DNA from 4 places in the Pseudorhizobium halotolerans genome. Region 3 is predicted to be linked to each of the others. Evidence: predicted binding sites of a transcription regulator. Region 3 holds the regulator's gene; each other region holds the start of a gene.

The links. The regulator LexA, encoded in region 3, represses DNA repair genes until DNA is damaged. The targets are predictions, from matches to a motif close to TGTTCNNNNTGTGTTCNG.
Positions count from the first base shown of each region.
Region 1: a site for LexA is predicted at 1,988-2,005, ahead of FN060_RS09960 (ATP-dependent helicase). Genes of this name have one in related genera too.
Region 2: a site for LexA is predicted at 1,366-1,383, ahead of FN060_RS22215 (energy-coupling factor ABC transporter ATP-binding protein). Genes of this name have one in related genera too.
Region 4: a site for LexA is predicted at 1,428-1,445, ahead of dnaE (DNA polymerase III subunit alpha). Genes of this name have one in related genera too.

Region 1 covers NZ_CABFWE030000005.1:1,012,509-1,015,374, reverse strand. The annotation lists gene FN060_RS09960 (ATP-dependent helicase) at 1-1,945, opposite strand, end outside; gene FN060_RS09955 (efflux RND transporter periplasmic adaptor subunit) at 2,222-2,866, shown strand, end outside.
Region 2 covers NZ_CABFWE030000016.1:401,447-404,312, reverse strand. The annotation lists gene FN060_RS22225 (antitoxin Xre-like helix-turn-helix domain-containing protein) at 1-64, opposite strand, end outside; gene FN060_RS22220 (winged helix-turn-helix domain-containing protein) at 139-1,329, opposite strand; gene FN060_RS22215 (energy-coupling factor ABC transporter ATP-binding protein) at 1,443-2,123, shown strand; gene FN060_RS22210 (energy-coupling factor transporter transmembrane component T family protein) at 2,120-2,740, shown strand; gene FN060_RS22205 (biotin transporter BioY) at 2,751-2,866, shown strand, end outside.
Region 3 covers NZ_CABFWE030000005.1:465,170-468,035, forward strand. The annotation lists gene FN060_RS07190 (ComEC/Rec2 family competence protein) at 1-781, shown strand, start outside; gene lexA (transcriptional repressor LexA) at 762-1,478, opposite strand; gene kdsA (3-deoxy-8-phosphooctulonate synthase) at 1,679-2,527, shown strand; gene eno (phosphopyruvate hydratase) at 2,623-2,866, shown strand, end outside.
Region 4 covers NZ_CABFWE030000004.1:254,236-257,101, forward strand. The annotation lists gene FN060_RS04545 (lipoprotein-releasing ABC transporter permease subunit) at 1-638, shown strand, start outside; gene FN060_RS04550 (ABC transporter ATP-binding protein) at 652-1,335, shown strand; gene dnaE (DNA polymerase III subunit alpha) at 1,652-2,866, shown strand, end outside.

The DNA of each region.
Region 1 (2,866 bases), 550 kb from region 3:
CCTCCAGCCCAGAGCGGCCGCCCTCGTCGAGCGCCCGCTGGTGCGGAAAGAGACCTTCCTCCCAGCCGGGCAGGAAGACGGTGTCGAATTCCAGCCCCTTGGCGGAGTGCAGCGTCATGATCGAGACGGCGTCGAGATCCTCGTTCTGCTCGGCATCCATGACCAGCGAGACATGCTCGAGGAAGCCCCGCATGGACTCGAACTGCTCCATGGAGCGGATCAGTTCCTTGAGGTTTTCCAGCCGTCCAGGCGCTTCAGCCGACTTGTCGTTCTTCCACATGTCGGTATAGCCGGACTCTTCGAGGATCTGCTCGGCAAGCTCGATATGCGGAATCTTCTCAAGCCGTTCCTGCCAATTCCTGAAGCTTTGAATCACGTCGAACAGCGCCTTGCGCGCCTTCGGTTTCAGCTCGTCCGTTTCGATGATCTCGCTTGCGGCAGCCAGCATCGGAATATCGCGGGCGCGGGCATAGTCGTGCAACGTGCGCACCGTCGTGTCGCCCAGCCCGCGCTTCGGCGTGTTGACGATCCGCTCGAAGGCGAGGTCGTCGGCCGGCTGGCAGGTAAGGCGGAAATAGGCCATGGCGTCGCGGATCTCGAGCCGCTCGTAGAAGCGCGGGCCGCCGATGACGCGGTAGTTGAGACCGAGCGTCACGAAGCGGTCTTCGAACTCGCGCATCTGGAAGGAGGCCCGCACCAGGATCGCCATGTCGTTCAGCGCGTGCTTCCTGCCGTCAGCATCGCCCCGCTGCAGCCGCTCGATCTCCTCGCCGACGGCGCGGGCTTCCTCTTCCGAATCCCAGGCTGCATGGACCTGCACCTTCTCGTCGTCGGGGTCCACGCGGTCGGTGAACAGCGTCTTGCCGAGCCGCCCCTCGTTATGGGCGATCAGGTGGCCGGCGGCGCCGAGAATGTGCTCGGTGGAGCGGTAGTTACGCTCCAGCTTGATCACCCTGGCGCCCAGAAAATCCTTCTCGAAGCGCAGGATGTTGTCGACCTCCGCGCCGCGCCAGCCATAGATCGACTGGTCGTCGTCGCCGACGCAGCAGACATTCTGCGGCACGCCTTTCGGCCGCTGGGCGAGCAGCCGCAGCCACATGTACTGGGCCGTATTGGTGTCCTGGTACTCGTCCACCAGGATGTAGCGGAACTTGCCGTGATAGTCCTTCAGGATGTCCGGATGTTCGCGGAAGATCGCGATCGGATGCAGCAGCAGGTCGCCGAAGTCGCAGGCGTTCAGCGTCTTCAGCCGGTCCTGGTAGGCCCGGTAGAGTTCGCGGCCCTTGCCATTGGCGAAGGCGCGGGCATCGCCCTCAGGGATGTCCTTCGGCGTAAGACCCTTGTTCTTCCAGTTGTCGATCATGCCGGCGAACTGCCGGGCCGGCCAGCGCTTGTCGTCCAGCCCCTCCGCCTGGATCAGCTGCTTGATCAGCCGGATCACGTCGTCGGTATCGAGAATGGTGAAGTCGGAACGCAGCCCCGCGAGCTCTGCGTGGCGGCGCAAGAGCTTCACGCCGATCGAGTGGAACGTGCCGAGCCATGGCATGCCTTCAACCGCGCCGCCGACGAGCACGCCGATGCGCTCCTTCATCTCGCGCGCAGCCTTGTTGGTGAAGGTGACCGCGAGGATCTGCGAGGGGAAAGCCTTGCCCGTTGCAAGGATGTGGGCGATGCGGGTCGTCAGCACGCGCGTCTTGCCCGTGCCAGCCCCGGCCAGCACCAGCACCGGGCCGTCCAGCGTCTCAACGGCTTCCCGCTGCTCGGGATTGAGGCCGGAGAGATAGTCGGGCATTGCACGGTTCTGGTCGCGCGCGGCCATGGCGCGGGCGGCAATGCCGAGCCCTGATCCCTGTCCCGCGGCGGCCGGTGGTGGCGCCGGTTGCGAAGGACGGCGGGGTTCCGGTTCCTCGTCGAAGAACGGAATGTCGTCGAAAACGTTACTCATGCCGGTCAATGTAGTGATTCGGACCTGAAAGGCCAGAAAAGATGTTCTGGTTTCATTCCTGTCCTTTCACCAGCCGATGGCAAAATCAAGGTATGGCCGGCGAAATGCGGGAGAGGGGCAAGGATGTACAGCGCATGCATCAGACGCGCGATCTGACATCTGCGTGAAATCCCACGATGTTACAAATCCGTAAGGATGCCGATCGCGAATTGCATGTATAGTCGCCGGCATAGATATTGCCGCCATTCATCCGTACTACTCCCGCCGGAGATATTAATGCGCATCTGGAAGCAACTGCTCCTCAGTCTCGTTGTCGTCGTCGTCGCCCTCTGTCTCTGGGTCTTCATGGTGCCCGGCGCGGGCGACACGCTGGCGAGGATGGGCATGCCCGAGCCGATCGTTGCTGCCATCCGGCCGCTGGCGGCTCAGGACGCGGATGCTCCCGGCGCGGGCAGGAATGGCGGGCCGGGCAGGGGCCCTGGCGGACGCGCGACCGTGGTCGTGACGGAGGCCGTGGCAACCGGCACGGTCAACGACCGGCTGGCGGCGATCGGCAGCGGAGAGGCGATCCAGTCCGTTGTCGTCGTGCCTCAGGCGTCAGGCACCATCGAGGAAATCCTGGTGTCGGCAGGCGACAATGTCACGAAGGGCCAGGTGCTGGCTCGCCTCGACGACGACGAGCAGGTGATTGCGCGTGACCGGGCGCAGGTTGCGCTTCGTAGCGCGACCGAGCGCTCCCAGTCGCTCAGCAACCTGCGTTCCATGTCGCGGCTCGACGTGCTCGATGCGCAGATCGCCGAGGAGACGGCGAAGCTCGAAGTCTCGACTGCCGAACTCAACCTGAAACGCCGCGAAATCGTCTCGCCGATCGATGGCGTGGCAGGGATCGTGCCGGCCAATGTCGGCGACAATGTCACCACC
Region 2 (2,866 bases), on a different contig from region 3:
CCGATGCGAATGTCTGGCGTCGGCGGGTGCTCTGCGGTGAGACAAGTTCCAATGCTGTTGCCATGCGCTCGCTCTCTCGTTCAGATGATGGCTCCTATATACATCATTTGATGTAGAGTGTCCAATGTATGTCTTTCCTCAGGGCTGCCAACCCGCCAGGTAGTTGACGCGCTCCACGCCGGTGAAACGCGCGACGCGTAACAGCTCTGCTTCCAGTTTTTCCAGCCTGCCGTTCGAGGCGCGAACGCCCGGCTCGAGCCAGAGACGCCTGACATCCAGAGATCCCGCCTTGCGATCCGCCTTCATGTCGATGCGGCCGATCATCCGGTCGCCCTCGATCAGCGGAAATACGTAGTAGCCATATTGGCGCTTCGGCTCGGGCACGAATATCTCGATCCGGTAGCTGAAATTGAACAGTCGTTCGGCCCGGTTGCGGTCGCGCAGCAGGGGGTCGAACGGACTGAGGACGCGGATGCGCCCCGGAGGCTCGGAAATATTATCCAGCGAAGTGGGAAAATCCTGGAAGGCATGGGCTGCCCGCGGCCTGCTGCCATTGGCGCTTTCGATCACCACCTCCGTCAACTCGTCGCGATGGGCGTCGACCCAGTCCTTTGCCTCCTGCGGCGTGACGAGGGCCCAGAACGCGGCGATCTCGCCGGACGTCGCAAATCCCAGCCGCTTGAGCGCGCTGCGGCAGGCCCAATCGACGAATTCCTCGTGGCTGACCTCCGGTTCGTGATGATGCGCCGGTAGCACCCTTTCCGTGAGGTCATAGACCTTCTGGAAATTCACCCGCCCGGCGATGGCGAGCTTGCCCGTGTGCCAGTAGTACTCGAGCGCCGTCTTGTTGGGATGCCAGTTCCACCATCCGCCGGACTTGTGCTCATCCGCCTTCATCTCCCGGGCCATGATAGGGCCACCCTCGACGATCCGCCGGTAGGTCTCCTCGAAGGCGCTGTCGTAATCCTCGCCCTGCCATTTTCTCCATCGCTCCCCGATCACCGCTTCGCGGCGTACAAAGCGATGCTTCCAGTAGCGGAAGAAAGCAGACGGGATGACCGAGGCATCGTGCGTCCAGTGCTCGAAAAGCTCACCGTCCTTCTCCAGCAGATTCTGCAGGTGCTCGCGCCGGTAGGTCTGGTTGCGCGAGAACAGGATCATGTGATGGGCGCGTTCGACTGTCGCGATACTATCGATCTGCACGAAGCCGAGCTTGTCGATCAGGCTCAACAGTCCGGCCTTGTCGAGGCTGCGGGAGGGGGGCAGGGAGAGGCCCTGCCGCTCAAGAAAGATCCGCCGCGCCTGCTCGTTCGGGATAAGAATCGCCATGTCCGCAACATTAGGGCGATCATCGGCGCACTTCAATGTTCACCTTATGTTTTGCATTCCCCTGCCCCGGCATCCGGTCTATAGGGAGCCCTCCACAGTCGAGAGGACGCAAGTTGGACGTCAGATTTCTCCAGGCAGGAGCGAGCTTCGACGGCCGCATGGCAGTGCGGCCGATCTCGGTTTCCCTGACGGAAAGGCGAATCGGGATCATCGGCCTCAATGGCTCGGGAAAGACCACCTTCGCCAGGATGATCAATGGGCTCGTCCAGCCGAGCCATGGGCGCGTGTCCGTCAACGGTTTGGACACAGCGCAAGATGGCGAAGGCGTGCGCAGCCAGGTCGGCTTCATCTTCCAGAACCCCCAGAACCAGATCATCCTGCCAATCCTGCGAGAGGACGTCGAACTTGGACTTCGTGCCCAAAAGCTGACGCGAACCGAGGTGAAAGCAAAGGTCGACGGCGTGCTCGCCCGCTTCGGCATCGAGCCTCTGGCAGACCGGCGGGTGCACGAACTTTCCGGCGGCGAGCTTCAGCTTGCGGCGCTCGCATCGGTCCTGGTGACCGAGCCGGCGCTAGTGATCCTCGACGAACCGACCAACCAGCTCGACCTGCGCAATCGTCTCCTCGTCCAGAAAACAATCGACCGGCTGGAGGAGGATGTGGTCGTCATCAGCCATGATCTGGAACTCGTCGAAACATTCGATCGCGTCCTGCTCTTCCACGAAGGCCAGATCCTGATGGACGGGCTGCCGGCGGACGCGATCCGGCGCTACCGCGAGATCGCCGGGGCATGAATTCCCTCTACATCCAGGGCAGAAGCCTGCTCCATCAGCTTTCCGCGGGACCAAAACTCATCCTCGTGCTCGTGGTGAGCCTGGCGGTGTTCCTGACGCGCTCGCCGCTTATCCTCGGAGCTTCAGCGCTCGCTGGGTTTGTCCTTTATGCCTCCACCGGCATCGGCGTCAGAGCCGGCTGGATCCGCCTGCGACCAATCCTGCTGACGATCGTCGTCGTGGCGCTGGCGACCGTCCTTCTGGGTTCGGTGGAAGAGGGCATGGTGGCGCTGCTGCGGCTCACCACGCTGATGCTGGTTGCCGCCGCTGTCACCGCGACAACGCCGGTGGGTGCCTTCATCGACGTGGTTAGCCGGGCGGCGCGACCGCTGGAGCGGCTTGGCTTCGTGCGGGCCGACGACATCGGGCTTGCGGTCGGCCTCGTCATCCGCTTCGTACCGGAGGTCCTGTCTCGCTATGACCTCCTGAAGCAGGCGCATCGAGCTCGCGGGCTGAAGCTGCGCCCAACCACAGTCCTTGCGCCGCTGACGATCCAGACCCTGAAGGCCGCGGATGAGATCGCTGCCGCCATTGACGCTCGCGGCATCCGCGGGCACAAGCACTCCACCGATTCCTAGGAGCTTCCATATGAGCAGTCGCGATCTCGTTCTCGCAGCCCTCTTCGCCGCCATCATCGTAGCGCTTGGCCTCTTGCCGCCAATCATGCTCGGTTTCATCCCAGTGCCGATCACCGCACAATCGAT
Region 3 (2,866 bases):
TCCCTGGTTCCTGTCGATCGCCTCGATCGGCTTCCTGATCGCCCTGTTGCGTACTCGGCTTAGGCTGGTCGGCGTGCCGATCATGGCGCTCGCCTTCGCGCTGAGCTCGCAGGCGAACCGATTGCCCCAACCTGATATTCTGATCTCCGACGACGGCGCGCTCGTAGCACTGCGGGGCAGCGTTCTTGCCACCAACCGTGCGCGCCCGCCAGCCTTCATCTTCGACCAGTGGCAGCGCGCCCTGCTGCTTCCCGAGCCCGTCGCTCCGGTCATGTCTCCGGCAAGTGACATTGGCATTGCGGCGGCAGGCGATCCTTCCGCGAAAGCCGCCCTGATCGACGAACAGCGTGACCGGATCCGGTCGGAAATGTCGTCGATGCTCGCTCTCGCCGCAGCTGATGCGGGTCGATTCCATTGCCTGCCCAAGCTGTGGTGCGTGGCGGTAGCCCATGAGGGCGGAGTCAGTATTGCCGTGGTCGAGGATCCGCGACTAGCAGGAAGCGCCTGCGATCTGGCGGCGCTGGTTGTCGCCCCTCGCGCGCGGTTCGACGAATGTCGCGCGGGTGCCGTGCTGCTGAACGCCGCAAGCCTGAGAAAGACTGGCGCGATCGAAATCTATCTGAACGGCAGTCCCGACCCGTCCCTGTGGCGGGTCAACGCGGCAAGTGCCGGAACCCGCCGTCCATGGACCAGCCACCGTCTCTATGACTGGCGAAATGACAGCTTCGACCAAACGCTTCCCTTAGCGCTGCTGCGAATGATCAGTGGTAGCGGCGGATGAGGCCGACGAGCTTTCCCTGAACCTTCACCCGATCGGCGGGAAGGATGCGAGTCTCATAGGCCGGGTTGGCAGCCTCCAGCGCGATCGAGGCACCGCGGCGGCGGAACCGCTTCAGCGTTGCCTCCTCGTCATCGACGAGAGCCACGACAATGTCTCCGGGGCTGGCCGTCTGGCCGTTGCGGATGATGACCGTATCCCCATCCAGGATCCCCGCCTCGATCATCGAGTCGCCCTTGACCTCCAGTGCATAGTGCTCGCCGGCGCCAAGCATTTCGACAGGAACCGCAATGTCGTGCGTATTGTTCTGGATCGCCGAGATCGGCACGCCCGCCGCGATACGTCCCATGACCGGCACGCTCGTGCTTGCGTTCTCGTTGCTTGCGGCGATCGGCGAGGGGGCCGGCGCCGGCTTCTGCTTGCCGAGGCTGCCCTCGATGACGCTCGGCGAGAAGCCGCGGCGCGGCTGCAGGCTGGTGCTGTAGGCTTCCGGCAGCTTTATGACCTCAAGTGCCCGCGCCCGATTGGGCAGCCGGCGGATGAAGCCGCGCTCCTCGAGCGCAGTGATCAGCCGGTGAATGCCCGACTTCGACGCCAGGTCGAGCGCATCCTTCATTTCGTCGAAGGACGGAGGCACGCCCGACTCCTTCATCCTCTCGTGAATGAAAAGAAGCAGTTCCTGCTGTTTGCGCGTGAGCATCCGGGTTCCCTGACGATGAAACAAATACGGAACAGACCATATATGTTCCGGGTGTGTTCCGCAAGGCTAAAGTTCCAGCTGCGTCGGCGTGCTTATGCCTTGGCTCCGTGACAGAGGCGGTGGTTGCTGTTATGGACATCGCGTCCGCCGCAGCCGGGTCCACGCGACGGAGCAGATGCCCGCTTGAAAGGAGTGCCGCCATGGACGTTAAGCCCAATCCCGAAGTTTTCGTGGGTGAAGGCCAGGGCCGCGTGTTGTTCTCCCAGCAGGCTCGCTTCTCGCTGATTGCCGGCCCCTGCCAGATGGAAAGCCGCGACCACGCCTTCATGATCGCCGGAAGGCTCAAGGAGCTCTGCGCCGAGCTCGGGATCGGCCTTGTCTACAAGTCCTCCTTCGACAAGGCGAACCGGACATCGTTGTCGGGTAAGCGCGGCATCGGCCTGGACAGCGCGATGGAAATCTTTGCCGACCTCAAGAGGGAATTCGGCTTCCCGGTTCTCACCGACATTCACACGGAAGAACAGTGCGCACTGGTCGCGCCCACGGTCGATATCCTGCAGATACCCGCCTTCCTTTGCCGCCAGACCGATCTGCTGATCGCCGCCGCGAAGACCGGTCGCGCCATCAACGTTAAGAAGGGCCAGTTCCTAGCGCCCTGGGACATGAAGAACGTCCAGGCTAAATTCACGGCAAGCGGCAATCCGAACGTGCTTCTCTGCGAGCGTGGCGCCTCCTTCGGCTACAATACGCTCGTCTCCGACATGCGTTCGCTGCCGATCATGGCCGCGATGGGCTCGCCGGTGGTCTTCGATGCAACGCATTCCGTGCAGCAGCCCGGCGGGCAGGGCGGTTCATCCGGTGGCCAGCGTGAGTTCGTCGAGACGCTCGCCCGCGCAGCCGTCGCTGTCGGCGTTGCCGGCCTGTTCATCGAGACGCACGAGGACCCGGACAATGCGCCCTCCGATGGCCCCAACATGGTTCATCTGAAGGACATGCGACGGCTCCTGGAAAAGCTTCTGGCCTTCGATGCCGTGGCCAAGGCCGCCTAGGCGCCGCAGCGGGAGCCGGATTGTAATTCGCCTGTCATCGATTAAGAGACATTGTCGATGACCGCAGGGCATTGGGTTTACCTCAGGGAGAGATCATGACCGCCATTACCGATATCATCGCACGCGAAATCCTCGACAGCCGCGGCAATCCGACTGTGGAGGTCGATGTCTACCTGGAGGATGGCAGCATGGGCCGCGCGGCTGTCCCCTCGGGTGCTTCCACCGGGGCCCACGAGGCGGTGGAACTGCGCGATGGCGGCAAGCGCTATGGTGGCAAGGGCGTTGAGAAGGCGGTCGAGGCGGTCAATACCGAGATCTTCGATGCCATTGGCGGCTTCG
Region 4 (2,866 bases), on a different contig from region 3:
TGATCTTCATGCCGCTGGAGGAGGCGCAGCTCTATTTCAATGCCGACGGGCTGGTGCAGTCGATCGAGCTCTTCGTCAACGATCCCGAAGGTGTAGACGGGTTGCGGCCGCTGGTGGAAGCCGCCGCCGGTCGCCAGATCCACATCACCGACTGGCGTCAGCGGAACCAGACCTTCTTTTCGGCGCTGCAGGTCGAGCGGAACGTCATGTTCATGATCCTCACGCTGATCGTGCTGGTGGCAGCGCTCAACATCATCTCCGGGCTCATCATGCTGGTGAAGGACAAGGGAAGCGACATCGCCATCCTGCGCACCATGGGCGCAAGTTCCGGCTCGGTGATGCGGATCTTCTTCATGACCGGGGCCGCGATCGGAACCGTCGGAACGCTCGCCGGCGTCGTTCTCGGCGTCATCGTGTGCCTCAACATAGAATCCATCCGGCAGTTCTTCTCCTGGCTGTCGGGCACGGTGCTCTTCGATCCCGAACTCTACTTCCTCAGCCAGCTTCCGGCTGAGATGAGCTTCAGCGAGACTTTGTCGGTGGTGCTGATGGCACTGACGCTCTCTTTCATTGCCACCATATTCCCCGCCTGGCGGGCCTCGCGGCTCGATCCGGTGCAGGCCCTCCGATACGAATAGGACCCTATCCCTCATGGCAGGCAAGACAGTCCTGAAGCTCTCCGGTGTCGAAAGACAATACGGCCAGGGCGAAACCACGCTCTCCATCCTGAAGGGTGTGGATTTCGAACTGCACAGTGGCGAGATCGTCGCTCTCGTGGCACCGTCAGGAACGGGAAAATCTACGCTTCTGCATCTGGCGGGACTGCTGGAGCATCCGGATGCAGGTGAGGTTTTCGTCGGCGGCCATGCCTGCAATGGATTGCCGGATGATGATCGCACCGCCATCCGCCGCAGCGAGATCGGCTTCGTGTACCAGTTTCACCACCTGCTCCCAGAGTTCACGGCGCTCGAGAACATCATGATGCCGCAACTGATTGCGGGGCTTCCCGAGCGGGAGGCCAGGGAGCGGGCAAGCCAGCTTCTCGACTACATGCGCATCGGCCACCGTGGCGAACACCGCCCGGCCGAATTGTCCGGCGGCGAACAGCAGCGCGTGGCGATCGCCCGTGCCGTCGCCAATGCCCCTCGCGTCCTGCTGGCCGACGAACCGACCGGCAACCTCGATCCCGAAACGGCCTCATACGTTTTCGATGCCCTGGAAGCGCTTGTGAAGCAGTCGGGGCTTGCCGCCCTGATCGCCACCCACAACCATGATCTCGCCGCCCGGATGGATCGTCGGGTAACGATCGACGGCGGCAAGGTCGTCGGCTTCTAACTCCTCTCTTAACCCTCTGTTTACCGAGGCTGCCGGCGACGGTGGCCTTTTCTGTTCTTGTTCCGTTTTCCTCTTGACGAGGAGTACAAAAAAGGAACAAAATAACAACATAGAGGAACAGGGGAGACGACCATGACTGATCTCATTCGGGACATTGCCGCATTCGCTTCCATAGCAACCTTCGTCGCGAGCATTTCCATGCTCATGCTGGCCATTTAAGCGAGCCGCAGGAATATCCGTTGACGACGTAAGTCCGAACTGGACTTGGAACGCTCCGCGCCGGAAAATCACCTGATTCATGAGGTGAGAGACAGCGATGGCCGAGCAGATGGAAACCACTGGTGCAACGAACGGAGAGCATTCGCCTCGGTTCGTTCATCTCCGGGTTCATTCCGCCTATTCGCTGCTCGAAGGCGCATTGCCCCTCAAGAAGATTCTTGCAAAGGCTGTGGCCGATGGTCAGCCGGCGATAGCCGTCACGGACACCAACAACCTCTTCGTCGCGCTGGAATTCGCGCAGAAAGCGGTCGGTGAGGGTCTTCAGCCAATCATCGGGTGCCAGGTCTCCATCGACATGGAAGATCAGGCCGACGATCGTCGTAGCAACCAGATGACGAAGCTGCCGGCGATCGTGCTTCTGGCATCGACGGCTGACGGCTACGAGCGGCTGGTGGACCTCGTCAGTCGCGCCTATCTCGGGGGCGAGGGCCATGCCAGCACGCATATCCGCCGCTCCTGGCTTGAGGATACCGGGACGGAAGGACTGATCGCGTTGACCGGGGCGTCCGGCGGTCCGGTCGACGTCGCGCTGCGCGAAGGCAATTCCGCTCAGGCGAGATCGCGGCTCCTCAGCCTCAGGGAGGCGTTCGTCGATCGGCTCTACGTGGAACTGCAGCGCCATGGTGCCTATGACCGTCGCCACGAGCACAAGATCATCAGCCTTGCCTACGAGTTCGCTCTGCCACTGGTCGCCACCAACGAAGCCTTCTTCCCGTCGCGCGACGATTATGACGCCCACGACGCTCTGATGGCGGTGGCCCACAATGCGATCGTGTCCGACGACAGCCGCTTCCGGCTGACCCCGGACCACTATCTGAAGAGCCGTGCCGAGATGGCGGCACTCTTCGCCGATCTGCCGGAAGCGCTGGACAACACGGTAGAAATCGCCCGGCGCTGTTCCTTCATCCTCGACACCCGCAAGCCAATCCTGCCGCGTTTCACCGGTGCGACGGCTGATCCGGAGGAAGCCGAACGGGCCGAGGCAGAGGAACTGCGACGGCAATCGGTGGAGGGCCTCGAACGGCGAATGGAGGCGCTCGGCCTCAGCCCCGGCTATACGGAGCAGGACTACCGCGAGCGCCTGGACTTCGAGCTGAGCGTCATCGAGAGGATGAAGTTCCCGGGCTACTTCCTGATCGTCTCGGACTTCATCAAGTGGGCGAAGCAGAACAACATTCCCGTCGGTCCGGGCCGTGGATCGGGCGCGGGTTCGCTGGTCGCCTATGCGCTGACGATCACGGACGTCGATCCG